Regions from separate parts of the Herbaspirillum seropedicae genome, predicted to be linked through region 4. Evidence: predicted binding sites of a transcription regulator. Region 4 holds the regulator's gene; each other region holds the start of a gene.
The links. The regulator sigma-54, encoded in region 4, starts transcription at its own class of promoters, with help from an activator protein. The targets are predictions, from matches to a motif close to TGGCANGNAANCTGCTTT.
Positions count from the first base shown of each region.

Region 1: a site for sigma-54 is predicted at 2,119-2,136, ahead of nifH (nitrogenase iron protein). Genes of this name have one in related genera too.
Region 2: a site for sigma-54 is predicted at 2,592-2,609, ahead of ACP92_RS13670 (PEP-CTERM sorting domain-containing protein). Genes of this name have one in related genera too.
Region 3: a site for sigma-54 is predicted at 2,049-2,066, ahead of adh (aldehyde dehydrogenase). Genes of this name have one in related genera too.

Region 1 covers NZ_CP011930.1:3,245,762-3,249,893, forward strand. Annotated here, with positions in the region: gene nifD (nitrogenase molybdenum-iron protein alpha chain) at 1-904, opposite strand, end outside; gene nifH (nitrogenase iron protein) at 1,073-1,951, opposite strand; gene ACP92_RS14260 (response regulator) at 2,480-2,911, shown strand; gene ACP92_RS14265 (group II truncated hemoglobin) at 2,964-3,368, shown strand; gene ACP92_RS14270 (hypothetical protein) at 3,378-3,965, shown strand; gene ACP92_RS14275 (FmdB family zinc ribbon protein) at 3,962-4,132, shown strand, end outside.
Region 2 covers NZ_CP011930.1:3,115,695-3,119,826, reverse strand. Annotated here, with positions in the region: gene ACP92_RS13680 (chondroitinase-B domain-containing protein) at 1-986, opposite strand, end outside; gene ACP92_RS13675 (YdcF family protein) at 983-1,786, opposite strand; gene ACP92_RS13670 (PEP-CTERM sorting domain-containing protein) at 1,918-2,541, opposite strand; gene ACP92_RS13665 (TIGR03013 family XrtA/PEP-CTERM system glycosyltransferase) at 3,102-4,132, shown strand, end outside.
Region 3 covers NZ_CP011930.1:2,150,284-2,154,415, reverse strand. Annotated here, with positions in the region: gene ACP92_RS09430 (DUF779 domain-containing protein) at 1-358, opposite strand, end outside; gene adh (aldehyde dehydrogenase) at 458-1,978, opposite strand; gene ACP92_RS09420 (P-II family nitrogen regulator) at 2,244-2,582, opposite strand; gene ACP92_RS09415 (NAD(+) synthase) at 2,759-4,132, opposite strand, start outside.
Region 4 covers NZ_CP011930.1:4,552,534-4,556,665, forward strand. Annotated here, with positions in the region: gene lptA (lipopolysaccharide transport periplasmic protein LptA) at 1-457, shown strand, start outside; gene lptB (LPS export ABC transporter ATP-binding protein) at 459-1,202, shown strand; gene ACP92_RS19805 (RNA polymerase factor sigma-54) at 1,275-2,765, shown strand; gene hpf (ribosome hibernation-promoting factor, HPF/YfiA family) at 2,919-3,281, shown strand; gene grxD (Grx4 family monothiol glutaredoxin) at 3,613-3,924, shown strand; gene ACP92_RS19820 (UbiX family flavin prenyltransferase) at 3,948-4,132, shown strand, end outside.

The sequences.
Region 1 (4,132 bases), 1.3 Mb from region 4:
AGTTGTACTCGACCCAGGGAATGCCGAACTTCTCTTCCATGTGGCGCGAGATGTAGTTCATCGAGCGATAGCAGTGCAGCACGTTGAGCTTGGCCTTGGGGGTGTTTTCCATTTCGGCGAGGGTGCCGTCGCCGGACCACTGGGCGATCACGCGCAGGCCGATTTCTTCCAGCAGGATGCGCGAGGACCAGGCGTCGCCGCCGATGTTGTAGTCGCCGATGATGGCCACGTCATACGGAGTCGCCACAAACTGGTTCTTGTCCGGGTCCATCTTGTCCAGCACCCATTCCTTGATGGCGTCGTTGGCCACGTGGTGGCCCAGCGACTGCGACACGCCACGGAAGCCTTCGCAGCGCACCGGCACGATGGTATGGCCCTCGTATTGCTTGGACTTTTTCTTGGAGACCGCTTCGATGTCGTCACCGATGAGACCGATCGGGCATTCGGATTGCACCGAAATACCCTTGTTGAGCGGGAACAGTTCCTGGATCTCGTCGACGATCTTTTCCAGCTTCTTATCGCCGCCGAAGACGATGTCCTTTTCCTGGAAATCGGACGTGAACTGCATGGTCACGAAACTGTCGATGCCGGTCTTGCCAATGTAATAGTTGCGGCGCGAGCCCCAGGAGTACTGGCCACAGCCGACCGGACCATGGCTGATGTGGATCATGTCCTTGATCGGCCCCCAGACCACGCCCTTGGAACCGGCATAGGCGCAGCCGCGAATGGTCATCACGCCGGGGATCGACTTGATGTTGGATTTGACGTTGCAATCCGACTTGCCCTCTTCCTGGGTGGTCAGGTGCTTGGCGCGACGCTTGGCGGTCTTGTCCGGATAGGCCTTGAGGACCTCATTGATCAATTCCGTATTGCGTGCCGTGGTTTCTTCAACTGTGAGGCTCATGGGCCCTCCGATAAAAATTAGTCGCGGGGGACATACCCGGTCGTATGCCAGTCCGGTAAACAAACCTGCGCTACCCTTTTTCTTGCGGTCCCGGCTGCCTTCGCTTCTGAACACAGAGGCGCGAGCGGCCAGGACCTTGCAGCATCAACAGCAGGCAGACGACGATGCTCAGGCCGCTACTTCAGCCGACTTGCCCACCATCGATTCATCAACGACAGGCATCAGGCCATGCTGCATCAGCAGGTCTTCCAGCTCGTCCATGGTGATCGGGGTGGGGATGGTGCCGTTGCCGGCGTTTTCGTGGATCTTGTTGGCCAGGGTGCGGTATTCGCCAGCCTGCTTGGAATCGGGTGCGTATTCCAGCACCGTCATGCGGCGCAGCTCGGCGTGCTGCACGATGTTGTCGCGCGGCACGAAGTGAATCAGCTTGCTGTTGAGCTTGGCCGCCAGGGCGGTGGCCAGTTCCAGTTCCTTGTCGGTCTTGCGCTCGTTGCAGATCAGGCCGCCCAGGCGCACGCCACCGGAGTTGGCGTACTTCAAAATGCCCTTGGAGATGTTGTTGGCGGCGTACATGGCCATCATCTCGCCGGACATCACGATGTAGATTTCCTGCGCCTTGTTTTCGCGAATCGGCATGGCGAAGCCACCGCACACCACGTCGCCCAGCACGTCGTAGGACACGTAATCGGTGTCATCATAGGCGCCCTCTTCTTCGAGGAAATTGATCGAGGTGATCACACCGCGGCCGGCGCAGCCCACGCCCGGTTCCGGGCCGCCGGATTCGACGCAACGGATGTTCTGGTAGCCGATCTTCATGACGTCTTCCAGCTCCAGATCCTCCACCGACCCGGCATCGGCGGCCAGCGACAGGATGGTGTCCTGGGCCTTGGCGTGCAGGATCAGGCGGGTCGAGTCAGCCTTGGGATCGCAGCCGACGATGAGGATGCGCTGCCCCATCTGGGCCAGCGCGGCCAGGGTATTTTGCGAGGTGGTGGACTTGCCGATGCCGCCTTTGCCATAGAAGGCGATTTGTCTGAGTGAGGCCATTTGATTCTCCTAGAAATAAGCGGTGTAGCTCTGGTGTAAGAAATTAAGGTTTCGTTCAAAGCAGTTTTGTCATCACACTTGCAGCCGTTGGGGCGCCGCTTCGAAACTTTTATTGGTCTTCGTCTCAAGTCACGCATTCGGCAAGTCATCGTCGGTGCACACCTCTCTTTGCAAATGCCGTGCCACCATCAAAAAACGATTCCAAGCCATTGATTTAATTGGTGAAAACAGCATTTCGCGCAGCCTCTCGACCCACTTCTTTCTGGTGTTACAAACCGCACAAACGGCACCTGGTCTGTAGGGAACGATACAAGCCCGCATCCCCGACACAACCGTGTACCCAACCACCCTGTTGCACCCCTCTCGGCCCGCTGGCCCGCAGCCACGGGCCTTGTCACGCCCTGCTGAAGACAAGCAGAGGCGGCTCGCTGATAACGGGAACGATGTTTGCTATCGGGATGAATGGCAGGGCAAAGAAGGCTGCGCCAAGCGGCCCGGTCAGTGATCCACTCACGCAAGGAGCAAACCATGCAAATCGGTGTAGACAGCCAGCGCGCGGTCGACAACAAACGGGTCTTCATCGTCGACTGTGATGAAGTCAGCGGCTTGGCGCTGCAGTTCATGCTCGCCGACGAGTGCGAAGCGCATCTGCTGGCGGATGTGGACAATGCCTTGCGCAAGGGCCGGGATTGGCCGCCCGACCTGCTCTTGCTGGGCCAGGGCAATCTCGTCAAGGAGGGCATGGAGGTGCTGGCCCAATTGCGCCAGCAACATCCGGCCTTGAAGATCGTAGTGGTGTGCGACAGCGCCAATGACCGCCATGTTCGCCAAGCCCTGGCGCAAGGGGCCAACTCCACGCTGCTGCGCCCGCTTACGCTGGAGAGCGTGCGCCGCAAGGTCGATGCCCAACTGGGCCGACGCACGCCCTTGGGCCTGGGCATCGCGGTGACGGTGATGTAAGACCATGTGCGCGACTCGCATCCCCTTGAAGCTGCCGCATCGGGCTACCCCGATGCCGGGCGCATCGAAGTCTGCGCCGCTGGCCAATCCGCATTACCAGCAGATCGGCGGCGAGCCGGTCGTGCGGCAACTGGTCGACCGTTTCTACGCCCTGATGGACCAGTTGCCCCAGGCGGCCGTGGTACGCGCCATGCATCCGGGCGACCTGACCCCGGCCAAGCAGCGCCTGTTCATGTTCCTCTCCGGTTGGCTGGGCGGCCCGCCGCTGTATGCCGAGGCCTTCGGCCATCCGCGCCTGCGTCACGCACACGCGGGCTTTGCCGTCGATGCTGCCGCACGTGATGCCTGGATGGCCTGCATGAACCAGGCACTACAAGAACTGGTACCCGACGAGGTGTTGCGGCAGCAACTGGGTGCCGCATTTTTCAAGACTGCCGATTTTCTGTGCAACCAATAAGGAAACTTCATGAGCACTCTCGCAAATACCCCCCTGGCCGATCTCGACAATGATGGCCGTCTGCTGAGCCCGGTCTTCAAGGGCCCGACCAAACGCAATGGACGCGTCGCCTTCCGTGGCGAAATCGCGCTCAAATACCAGGCCAGCCTGGCCGATGAAAAGCGCCCCCCGGAAATCAAGCTCGACCAGGTGATGACGGTGGCCGACGTGGGCGCCACCACCATTCCTTTCCTGGCCGGCATGGCGCCTTCGCTGGAACATATCAAGCTGCTGTGCGAAGTGCTGGGGGACAAGCTGGCTGCCGATGGCAAATATTTCTTCTTTGCCTGCAACCTGGACATTTCGCTGCGGTTCCAGATTCCTTATGGCGGCGCCACCTTCTACGTGATGCCGCTGGACGAATCGACGGTCTATAACGAGCTGCTGGAATTGTTCCGCATCGAGCGTGGCGATCTCAAGAAACTCGACACCGCCGAAAAGATTCTGGCGGTGGCCGACGGTGCCCTGCGCTTCAAGGGCAAGTTCGAGGAGATCAGCTTCCAGCGCGGGCTGGAGGTGATGGGGCCGATCAAGATCAAGGAAAACCGCCCGGTATGACGTCACAGGGTCGGGCGGCAGCCAGCTATCAGGAATGCTGCCCCACCCTGCGCAAACGCCCCTTCAACACCAGCGAGCCGACCATGCCCCTTTTCGACTTTCTCTGTACCGCCTGCGACACCCATTTTGAAAAACTGGTCCGCGCCGGCGACACGCCAGCCTGCCCG
Region 2 (4,132 bases), 1.4 Mb from region 4:
TCGCGGCAATAGGCCGGGCCGGTGCCGCCGCCGCCCAGCGAGAGGCCGACCTGCTGGCCACCCTGGCCCAGCAGCTTCTGCTCGCACAGCACCAGGTTCTGTTCAATGCGGTTGCGGCTGCCGCCGCCCTTGACGAAGGCGCCGTAGCTGATGCGGTCACCCCCGGCCTTGATGAAGTCAGTGATCTGGTTGTGCGCGATGCGCCAGCCGCTGGCGGCCACCAGGTCGATGGGCGTGACCGGGCCCAGCGTCTGGCGCGGGGCGGTGTTGGTCAGGGTATTGTTTTCGATGACGCCGTCATCGGGGAATTGGCCGGCGTCGCCGTTGATCTTGAAGTGCGCGTTGAAATCGACGATGCGATTGTTGCGCGCCGTGAAGTGCGCCGCCCGGCCTACGATGTGCAAGGCGTGTTCGCAGAAGTGCTGGGTCGGGCAGACGCCCTGGATGACCAGGTTTTCCACCCGCCACCAGGGCGCATCGATGCGCAGGCCTTCGGCGGTATTGATCTCCAGGACCACCGTCCCTGGCTGCGCGGCGCGCAGCACGATGGGCAGCTCGGCGCTGCCGGACTGGTGCAGGCCGAGGGGGCGGTCGATGCGATAGCGCCCGGGTCGCAGCGTGATGGCTTGTCCGGGCGCGGCCTGGGTCAGCGCCTGGTTCAGTTCGGCCACGCTGGCCACCTCTACCACGCTGGCCGACGCCGTGCTGGCGGGCGTGGCTTGCGCACCGATGATGAGAGCGTCCAGCGTCGCGGCCGACGGGCTGCTGCGCGGGCCCCGGTCGGCGTGCTGCAGCTGCGCCGCAACTTGTGCAGCCAGTGCGGTGATGGCGGGTTGATGGCCTGCAGCGCGGTGTTCCAGGTAGGGGGCGAGCTGGCGTGGCGGGATGTTCAAGCGTTCCAGCAGCGATACGCCTGCGCCCACGGCCAGCAGCATGATCAGCAGCAGGGCCAGCGCGATCCTGGAAGGTCGGAAAAATCGGTTCATGGTGTGGGCGACCTCATTGCCTGGCCTGCGCGCAGGCGATACCAGCCCAGGCCCAGCCATTCGTAGCTGGCGTACCAGCTGCGGCGCAGGCCTTCGGCGCTGGGCAGCAGCGCCGGCCAGCGCCAGCGCGGCAAGCTGAAGAAGGCCGTGGGTGCTGCCGTGGGAACCAGGCCGGCCTGTGCGAAGGCCAGCATGGCGCGCGGCATGTGCATGGCGTCGGTGACCAGCAGCACGCGCTGCACGCCATCGGCGCGCAGCAGGGCGGCGGAACGCAGGGCGTTCTCTTCCGTGTTCTCGGAGCCACCCTCGATCCAGCGCACCGGGGTGCGGAAGTCCTCGCGCAGCGCCTCGGCCATGGCCAGCGCCTTGTTCTGTTCAGGCGTTTCCTCGCGGGCATTGCCGCCGCTGACCAGCACGGGCAGGCCGGTCTGGTGCTGCAGCCGGGCGGCGTAGCGCAGGCGCGCCAGGGCCACGTAATCGGGCTGGTCGCGGCCCTCGTATTCCGGCGCCTGGTCCAGGCTGCCGGCAGCCAGCACGACGATGGCCTGGGCTTGGCGCGCGGCCTCGGCCGACAGCACCGGATAGCCTTGTTCCAGCGGGCGCACCATCAGGTCAGCCACTGCCGGCATGCAGATCAGCGTCAGCAGCGCTACGCCCAGGGCGACCATGACCTGCCCGATATGTCCGATAGGAGCAGGCCGACGCCAAAGCAAAAAACCCGCTGCGATCAATAGCAGCAGGTTCAGGGGCGGCAGCAACAGCGTCCTGGCCAACATCGACATCCACATCGTCAAACTCATGGGCGGCGATCGGCAGGAGGGCTAGGGCGGGTCCTGGAGCAATTCATAGTGGGCAAGTCATCGGTGCAATGGCTGACATGGCTTGATGCAGTGAGCAGGCGCAAGCACGATGCGCTTGCGCCTGTCTTGCATCAGAAGCCCGAGGCTTGCTTGCGCTTGCGCCAGCCCAGCAGCGCCAAGAGGCCCAGGCCCATCAGGGCGATCGAGCCCGGCTCCGGCACGGCGTGGGTGGAGAGGATGGAGGCCGAGAAATAGACGGTGTTGAAGTCGTCGCCGTTGTTGCTGTAGTAGTTCCAGACCCATTGCGGCGACAGCGAACCATAGCCGCTGCGACCGCCCCAGGGGCCCACGCCATTGGCGCCTTCATTGACGGTGGCGTTGCCGGGTGCGCCCACGCCGGTGAGGTTCTGCGTGAGACCGGCGTCACCGGAGAGCAGGGTCTGGGTGCCGTTGGCGAACTTGAAGTTGCCATCCGACAGCGTGAAGGCGCCCAGCAGGCCGCCAGGGCCGCCCTCGTTGGTCGCCACGATGTGCAGGAAGTTGGTCACGCCTGCGGTCAGCGCGCTGCTGAAGCTGTAGGTGGTCGGCCAGTCGTTGCCGCTGCCCACCAGCGTGCCCAGGGTGTTGTTGCTGGTGCTGAGGTAGAGGCGGAAGGTGTTGTCCACGTTCAAGGTGGAGTTCAGCGTGGTCGCATTGGCTTGACCGGTGCTGATGTTGGCGGCCAGAAACAAGGCGGCGAGCAGGAATTTTTTCATGGCAAGACTCCGAGGTCGTTGAACAGGTGAACGATGCATTCGTTGTCGATATAGCAATTCCTGTGCCCACCGATAAAAGAACTTAGATTTCAAGCGCTTGCGTTTTTCGACGAATAAAATTTTAAAGAGACTGTAAATTTTTCCGACACTGGAAAACATTTCCCTGCGTCATCGTTATTTCGCCTTTCGCGGCGGAAACAGGCGGTGCTGCTATCCCGATGTGGCGTCAGGCAACTTTTCCGTGATTCTTGGAGAGCGCGCCAGCAAAGGGATAGAAGCCGATTCATGCTGTCTGGAAACGAAAAAAAATCTTTGGAATAATGTTGCAATTTTGACCAAAAAAGCTCATTCTTCAGCGCTGTGAATGGCTGGCCGGGACGCCACGGATGTTTGACACCTGTCAAAATCCGCTTAAAAAATTCACATGGTATTCACATGACATCCAGGGGTGTCGGAGGGAAAGTGTTGTCGCCAGAGCGGCCCCGGGGGCGGGGCGGACCGTCCGCGTGGACCGTTCGGTTCTGCGCGGCAGCGACGAGTCTGCAAAGGCGGGGGAACCAATGTTTAGAATCTCGAACCACTATGTCTCGAAGATAGTGGCGGTCTTGCTGTTCATTGAGCTGGGCGTGTTGTTCGCCGCAGGTTACCTGGGGGTGAACCTGCGTTTCATGGGCAAGCCGGAATACCTGAGTGATTTTCGCCAGTTCTGGGCGCCGGTGGGGGTGACCGCGCTGTCCATCCTGCTGGGCATGAGCGCGGTGGGGATGTACCAGCGCAATATCGATGAAAACCTGCGCGCCACGCTGCTGCGCCTGATGCCTTCCTTCGGCATCGCGCTGCTGGTGATGATGGTGGTGTTCTACGCCGCGCCGGAACTGTCGCTGGGGCGCGTGCTGCTGGTGATCGTGCTGCTGTTGTCGGCGCTGGGCATCCTGTGCGTGCGCACGATCTTCTTCCGCCTGGTCAATTCGCCCATGCTGGCTTCGCCCATCCTGTTCCTGGGCAGCAGCGAGCTGGTGCGCGACTGCATGGAAACCTCGCACCAGAACCTGCGCAACCACAAGTACAACATCGTCGGCACCATTCCCGTGGCCGGCGAGGACAGCACCCTGGCCATGCTGGTGGAGCCGGCCGGCAGCCTCCTGGAGACCGCCCGCAAATACAAGGCTGAAGAGATCGTGGTGGCGGTGCAGAACCGGCGCGGCGGGGCGCTGCGCATCCAGGAACTGCTGGAGTGCAAGATGAAGGGCGTGCGCGTGACCGATGCCGCCGGCTTCTTCGAACGCGAGGCTTGCCAGATCCGGCTCGACTCGCTGCATCCCAGCTGGCTGGTGTTCGGCAGCGGCTTCGACCAGAGCCTGCTGCGCACCTTCTTCAAGCGCAGCTTCGACCTCATCACCAGTTGCATCATGCTGCCGCTGCTCTCGCCGCTGATGCTGGGTGCGGCCATCTGCATCTGGCTGGAAGACCGTGGCCCCGTCCTGTATCGCCAGGAGCGCGTGGGCAAGAACAACGAGCACTTCATGGTCCTCAAGTTCCGCAGCATGCGGGTGGACGCCGAGAAGGCCGGCACGCCCCAGTGGGCCTCCTC
Region 3 (4,132 bases), 2.4 Mb from region 4:
GGGCCAGGGCGTCATACTCCTCATCGGTAAACAGCCGCGAGCGCGTCAGGAAGCGCTTGCCGCTGCCGTTCTCCAACGAGAACATGCCGCCATTGCCATTGACCACGTCAATGATCAGTTGCGTGTGCTTCCAGTACTCGAACTGGTCAGCGCCGATGTAGAACGGCACCCCATCGATGTCGCCAAGATAGACATCGGTATCGCCCAGGGTGAAATCACCCTCGGGATAGCACATCGGTGCGCTGCCATCGCAGCAGCCGCCGGACTGGAAAAAGATCAGCGCGCCATGCCGCGTCTTCAACTGTCGCAACAGATCCACGGTAGCGTCGGTGGCGGTGACGCGGGGTAAGGCTGTCATCGGCATCCTCCTGCCTCAATGATCCAGATAAAAACGGCGCCGGCCGCACAGAGCGGACCGGCGCCGAAGCTGCCTTGCTGCAAGGAGACCAGCGAAGGATCAGAAGAAGCCCAGCGCCTTCGGGCTGTAGCTGACCAGCAGGTTCTTGGTCTGCTGGTAGTGGTCCAGCATCATCTTGTGGTTTTCGCGGCCGATGCCGGATTGCTTGTAGCCGCCGAAGGCCGCATGCGCCGGATAGAGGTGATAGCAGTTGGTCCAGACACGGCCAGCCTGGATCTCACGCCCCATGCGGAAGGCGCGCGTGCCATCCCGGGTCCACAGGCCCGCGCCCAGGCCGTACAGCGTGTCATTGGCAATGGCCAGCGCTTCTTCTTCATCCTTGAAGGTGGTCACCGAGACCACCGGGCCAAAGATTTCTTCCTGGAAGATGCGCATCTTGTTATTGCCCTGGAACACGGTCGGCTTGACGTAGTAGCCCGAGGCCAGGTCGCCGCCCAGTTCTTCGCGCCCGCCGCCGGCCAGCACCTTGGCGCCTTCCTGCTTGCCGATGTCGATGTAGGACAGGATCTTTTCCAGCTGTTCCTGCGAGGCCTGCGCGCCGATCATGGTGCTCTTGTCCAGCGGATTGCCCTGCTTGATGGCCGCCACGCGCTTCAAGGCGCGCTCGATGAAGCGCTCGTAGATCGATTCCTGCACCAGCACGCGCGAGGGGCAGGTGCAGACCTCGCCCTGGTTCAGCGCGAACATGGCAAAGCCTTCCAGGGCCTTGTCGAAGAAGTCGTCATCCTTGTCCAGCACGTCGGCGAAGAAGATATTGGGCGACTTGCCGCCCAGCTCCAGCGTCACCGGGATCAGGTTCTGCGAAGCGTATTGCATGATCAGGCGGCCAGTGGTGGTCTCGCCAGTGAAGGCGATCTTGGCGATACGCTTGTTGGAGGCCAGCGGCTTGCCGGCTTCCACGCCAAAGCCCTGCACGATGTTGACCACGCCCGGCGGGATCAGGTCGGCGATCAGTTCGATCAGCACCATGATGGAGGCCGGGGTCTGCTCGGCGGGCTTTAACACCACGCAATTGCCGGCGGCCAGCGCCGGGGCCAGTTTCCACACCGCCATCAGGATGGGGAAGTTCCAGGGGATGATCTGGCCGACCACGCCCAGAGGCTCATGGAAGTGGTAGGCGTAGGTGTCATTGTCGATGGGGCAGATGCTGCCTTCCTGGGTGCGCACGGCAGCGGCGAAATAGCGGAAGTGGTCGATGGCCAGCGGGATGTCGGCGGCCATGGTCTCGCGGATGGGCTTGCCGTTGTCCAGGGTTTCGGCAGTGGCCAGCAGCTCCAGGTTGGCTTCCATGCGGTCGGCGATCTTCAACAGCATATTGGCGCGCTCGGTGGGGGAGGTCTTGCCCCAGCTCTTCTTGGCTGCGTGGGCGGCGTCCAGCGCCAGCTCCACGTCTTCGGCGCTGGAGCGGGCCACTTCACAGAAGGCGCGTCCGATCACCGGGCTGATGTTCTCGAAGTATTCACCCTTGACCGGCGGCACGAATTTGCCACCGATGAAATTGTCGTAACGTTGCTTGAAGGGGTCGCGTACGCCGAGTTTGCTGATGTCTGCCAGGTTCATGTCGTCTCCGTTGGGGTTATGGTTGAAATCCCGCCGCCATCATGGCCGCAGCGGACCTTCATCCCTCTGGATGGCAAATCGCATGCCAGCCACGAATCCCAGCGTGGACGCGCCTGTGCAGCCAGCGCCCTTGTCACGCTGTGTCAATCTGGCGCAGCCTGTGACACGCCCGGGCAACAGTCAGCAACACCCTCCCCGCTGGCCGCAGACGTAAAAAAACCGGCCAGGTGGCCGGTTTCTGGTGATGCATGACGCAAAGTCGGGATCAGACGGCATCCGGCCCGGTTTCGCCGGTACGGATACGGATCACCTGCTCCACTTCCTGCACGAAGATCTTGCCGTCGCCGATCTTGCCGGTGCGGGCGGCCTTGATGATGGCGTCCACAGCCTGCTCGACCACCTTGTCGTCCACCACGACTTCGATCTTGACCTTGGGCAGGAAGTCGACCACGTATTCAGCACCGCGATAGAGTTCGGTATGGCCCTTCTGGCGCCCGAAGCCTTTCACTTCGGTGACCGTCAGGCCCGTGACGCCGACTTCGGCGAGGGATTCACGCACCTCGTCCAGCTTGAACGGTTTGATGATGGCGGTCACTTGTTTCATGGCAATTCCTCTCTTGGTATGTCGTAAAGAAACGATCTGTCGATCTGTTGGGTAGCGGTAAGGCGTTGTTATTCTTTTACTGACAGGCTCGTGGCGTCCTGTCCACTTGCACATTGTCAATCAGGCTTGCGCAGCTTTCAACCTTCCTTCGCAAGCGCGACCGTAAAAAGTGGATTTCAGCCCTCCAGATCGGGAATCCTTTCCAGATCCTGCAACCAGACGGTGGCCTCGCCATCGCTGGGCGCGCGCCAATCCCCACGCGGCGAGAGCGAGCCGCCGCTCCCCACCTTGGGGGCGTTGGGCACGCAAGAACGCTTGAACTGGCTGGTCTTGAAGAAGCGATAGACAAAGATGCCCAGGTTCTTCTTGATCTGCGGCAAGCTGTATTCGTTGTGCGCCCCGTGCAGTCCATCGGGCCAATGCCCGACCCCGCGGTCATGCCAGGCGCTGTGCGCCAGGAAGGCGACCTTGGCGGGGGTAAAGCCGTAGCGCAGGATGTAGTACAGGTTGAAGTCCTGCAGCTCGTAGGGACCGATGAAGTCCTGGGTGCGCTGGCCTGGCTCGCCATCGGAGGCGCCTGGCACCAGTTCCGGACTGATCTCGGTTTCCAGGACGTGGATCAGCACTTCCGGCTGCTTCAGTTCCAGCGAACCCGATTCGGCCACCCAGCGCACCATGTGGGTGATGAGGGTCTTGGGCACGCTGGCGTTGACGTTGTAGTGCGACATGTGGTCGCCCACCCCGTAGGTACACCAGCCCAGCGCCAGCTCGGAGAGGTCGCCGGTGCCGATGACGATGGCGCCATGGTGGTTGGCCAGGCGGAACAGATGGTTGGTGCGTTCACCGGCCTGCACGTTCTCGAAGGTGATGTCATAGACCGGCTCGCCGCGCGAATACGGGTGGCCGAGGTCCTTCAACATCTGTTCGCAGCTGGGACGGATATCGATTTCCTGCGCCGAGCAACCGACCTGCGCCATCAGCTGGTGCGCCTGCACCAGCGTGCGGCTGCTGGTGGCGAAGCCCGGCATGGTATAGGCCAGGATGTTGCTGCGGGGCAGGCCCAGCTTGTCCATGGCCTTGGCGCAGACCAGCAGCGCATGGGTGGAATCGAGCCCGCCCGAGACGCCGATGACCACCTTCTTCAGCCCCGCCGAGGACAAGCGCTGCACCAGCGCCTGCACCTGGATGCTGTAGACCTCGCGGCAGCGCAGTTCGCGCTGTTCGGCATTGGCCGGTACATAGGGGAAGCGCGCCACCCGCCGCTGCAACGGCAGCGCCTGCTGCTGCGGGATCTGCACCTCGAAGCCGACTACCTCGAAACGGCGCACTTCGTCGGCATGACGGCGCACCGACTGACCGAAGGTGGTCTGGTGGAAGCGCTCGCGGGAGAGGCGTTCCAGGTCGACATCGGCATAGATCACATGGCCGCCCTGGGCGAAGCGCTCGGACTCGGCCAGCAGTTCGCCGTTCTCGCAGATCAGCGCCTGGCCGTCCCAGGCCAGGTCGGTGGTCGATTCGCCATTGCCCGCCGAGGAATACAGATAGGCCGC
Region 4 (4,132 bases):
CAACGTCGTCATGACCCGCGGCACCCTCATCATCAAGGCCGGCCGCGTGGTGCTCACCACCGACCAGTACGGTTATGAAAACGCCGTGCTCTACGCTGCCCCCGGCTCGCTGGCGACCTTCCGCCAGAAGCGTGACGGCGGCCCCGACCTGTGGATCGAAGGCCAGGCCGAACGCATCGAATACTCGGAACAGACCGAAGTCTCCAAGCTGTTCCAGCGCGCCCATATCCAGCGCATGGATGGCAAGCGCATCACCGACGAAGTCAATGGCGAGTTCATCTCCTACGACAGCCGCGCCGAATTCTATTCGGTCAACAATACTGCCAGCGGCCAGAGCAAGCCGGGCGCGGGCCGCATCACGGCCGTGATCCAGCCTCGCAATCCGCCGCCGGCGCAGCCGGGCCAGCCCGCCCAGCCTGCTACCCCGCAGCCCACCCAGCCCGGAAAGGATCAGTAAGATGGCAGCAAGCTCGCTGGTCGTGCGCGGCCTGAAGAAAAGCTATGGGGCGCGCCAGGTGGTGCGCGACGTTTCCATGGAGGTGCGCAGCGGCGAAGTGGTCGGCCTGCTCGGCCCCAACGGCGCTGGCAAGACGACCTCGTTCTACATGATCGTCGGTCTGGTGCCTTCCGATGGCGGCGAAATCGATCTGGACGGAGAGCCCATCTCGCGCCTGGCCATCCACAAGCGCGCCACGCTGGGCTTGTCCTACCTGCCGCAGGAAGCGTCGGTATTTCGCAAGCTGACCGTGGAAGACAATATCCGCGCCGTGCTGGAACTGCGCCAGGAAGACGGCAAGCCGCTCTCCCGCGACGAGATCGAAGGGCGCCTGAACAACCTGCTGCACGAATTGCAGATCGAGAAGCTGCGCGAGAGCCAGGCCCTGTCGCTGTCGGGCGGTGAACGCCGGCGCGTCGAGATCGCCCGCGCACTGGCCACCGATCCGCGCTTCGTGCTGCTGGACGAGCCCTTTGCCGGGATCGACCCGATTGCCGTGATCGAGATCCAGCGCATCGTGCGCTTCCTCAAGGAACGCGGCATCGGCGTGCTCATCACCGACCACAATGTGCGCGAGACCCTGGGCATCTGCGATCGCGCCTACATCATCAACCAGGGCACCGTGCTGGCCAGCGGCAACCCGGAAGAGATCATCGCCAACGAATCAGTGCGCCGCGTTTATCTGGGCGAGCACTTCCGCATGTAACCCAGGCACAGGCGCAAACGACCAGGACACCGGCATTGCAACCAGCGGGCCACGCCGCTTCCAGAAAGAAAGATGAAACAGTCGCTCCAGTTACGTACCTCGCAGCATCTCGCATTGACGCCGCAATTGCAGCAGTCGATCAGACTGCTGCAACTGTCGACGCTGGAATTGCACCAGGAGCTGGAGCAGATACTGACCGACAATCCCCTGCTGGAACGCCTCGACGACGCGCTCGACAATTCGGTGCGCCTGCTGGCCGATGGCGCCGTCTCGGCGGCCCCCTCGAGCGGCGTGAGCGAGACCACCGGCAGTGAGGCCAGCAGCGAAGCCGCTCCCGCAGCGGCCGATGGCGAATCCAGTTTCGAGTACCAGGACACCGCCCCCGAGGGCGTGAGCGGCGACTCCGACTGGAGCTTCGACGATGTGGCCCGCAGCGGCAAGTCGCCCGATGACGAAGACGCCCGCCCCCAGCTGGAAGCGCACGAAATCACCCTGCGCGAACATCTGCTGGAACAGATCCGCGTGACGGCGCGCACGCAGCGCGACCGCGCCCTGCTGGAACTGCTCACCGATGCGCTGGACGACAGCGGCTATCTGGAAGAGCCGCTGGAAGACATCCTCGCGCGCCTGCCCGAAGAGTTGGGCGTGGACCTGGAAGAACTCTCCATTTCGCTGAAGCTGCTGCAAAGCCTGGACCCGGCGGGCGTGGGTGCGCGCAGCGCTGGCGAATGCCTGGCCCTGCAGATCCGCCGCCTGCCCAAGGTGCCCTTCGTCACGCGCCGGCTGGCGCTGAAGATCGTGGAAGATTACCTGCCGCTGTTTGCGCAGCGCGACTTCAACAAGATCAAGAAGGCGCTCGATTGCGATGACGAAGACCTGCGTGAAGCGCAGGCCGTGATCCGCCAGTGCCGTCCGCACCCCGGCGCGGAATTCGCGCGCGATGCCTCCGACTATGTCGTGCCGGACGTGATTGTCAAACAGACAAAGAACGGCTGGCAGGTCATGCTCAACCATGAGGTCATGCCCAAGCTGCGCGTCAACGCCATGTACGCCAGCGCGCTCAAGCAGGCCAAGGGCGAAGGATCGCTATCCTCGCAGTTGCAGGAAGCCAAGTGGCTCATCAAGAACATGCGGCAACGTTTCGATACAATTTTGCGCGTCGCGCAGGCCATTGTGGAACGTCAAAGAAACTTCTTTTCACATGGGGCAGTCGCCATGCGCCCCCTTGTGCTACGTGAAATTGCTGATACACTGGGTCTACACGAGAGCACTATCTCTCGCGTGACAACTCAGAAATACATGCTCACACCGCATGGCATGTTTGAGTTGAAGTACTTCTTCGGTAGCCACGTCGCAACTGAAACCGGAGGCGAAGCTTCCTCCACCGCGATACGGGCGCTGATCAAACAGTTGATAGGAGCCGAAAACCCGCAGACCCCATTATCCGATAGCAAGATTGCGGATATGCTGGCAGAACAAGGCATGGTGGTCGCGCGACGCACAGTCGCCAAATACCGCGAAGTGTTGAAGATTCCGCCAGTCAATCTCCGCAAGTCCCTCTGAGTTTTTCCTCAGTTTTTCTGCAGTACCGTTGCTGTGTTCCGGCAAGCATCCCGCTGATGCCCATGCCATCCGACACGAAGACCGTGCCCGTGGTACAGCTGCAGCAAGGATGAATTGCACGAACCTCCAGTGACTTCACGATAGGAGTCTTGTATGAATCTGACCATCAGTGGACACCACCTCGAACTGACCCCCGCCATCCGGGAATACGTGCAAAGCAAGCTGGCCCGTATCAAGCGCCATTTCGACAACGTGATCGACGTCAGCGTGATCCTGAGCGTAGATAAACTCACAGAAAAGGAAAAGCGCCAAAAAGCGGAAATCAACGTCCACATCAAGGGGAAGGATCTACATGCGGAAAGCATTGCGCACGACCTCTATGCAGCCATCGATGCCCTGATCGACAAGCTCGATCGCCAGGTCATCAAGCACAAGGACAAGTTGCAGGAACATCACTCCATGGCCAAGCGCCTGCCTGAAGAAGCCCCGGACGACGCGGTCGCCGGCGCGGCATGATGCCTTGATCTTCAAGCTTTCATGAGCAAAGGGCGCGCAAGCGCCCTTTTTCATTCATGTCCCCGCACCGGCGATCATTGCCCGGTAGAAAATCCGCATAGGATATAAATAATTTACCTCGTCGGTGGGCTTCGCGGTGGGCTTCGACTTGAAGGCGCCGATGGCGACCTTATCTTTTCCACAGCCCTTCGGATCAGGAAAATGATTTTGATACAAAGCATTTCCCGAAGACAATATTTCACCAACCGCAAGACAAGTCGCCCGTCCGACTCCAACGCACGCGGCGGCTTTTCCCTATAATGTCGGCAATCCCATTTTTAAAGGCATAGCCATGAGCGACGTCCAATCCTGGATCAAAGAAACCGTGACCCAAAACCCTGTCGTGCTGTTCATGAAGGGCACCGCGCAATTCCCGCAATGCGGCTTTTCCGGCAAGGCCATCCAGCTGCTCAAGGCCAGCGGCGCCGAGAACATCGTCACCGTAAACGTCCTGGAAAGCCCGGACGTGCGCCAGGGCATCAAGGAATACTCGAACTGGCCCACCATTCCCCAGTTGTACATCAAGGGTGAATTCGTCGGCGGCTCCGACATCATGAGCGAGATGTACGCCTCGGGCGAACTGCAGACCCTGATCAAGGGCTGATCTTTTTCGCGCCTGAAGCTCCCGTGAGCGTTTCTTCCAGCCGGCCGCGCCAGCGCCTGATCGTCGCCATCACCGGCGCGACCGGCGCCATCTACGGCGTGCGTTTGCTGGAACACCTGCGCAAGCATGGCCAGATCGAAACGCATCTGATGGTCTCTGAAGCCGGCGTGCTCAATCTCCACCAGGAGCTGGACATGCGGCGCAAGGA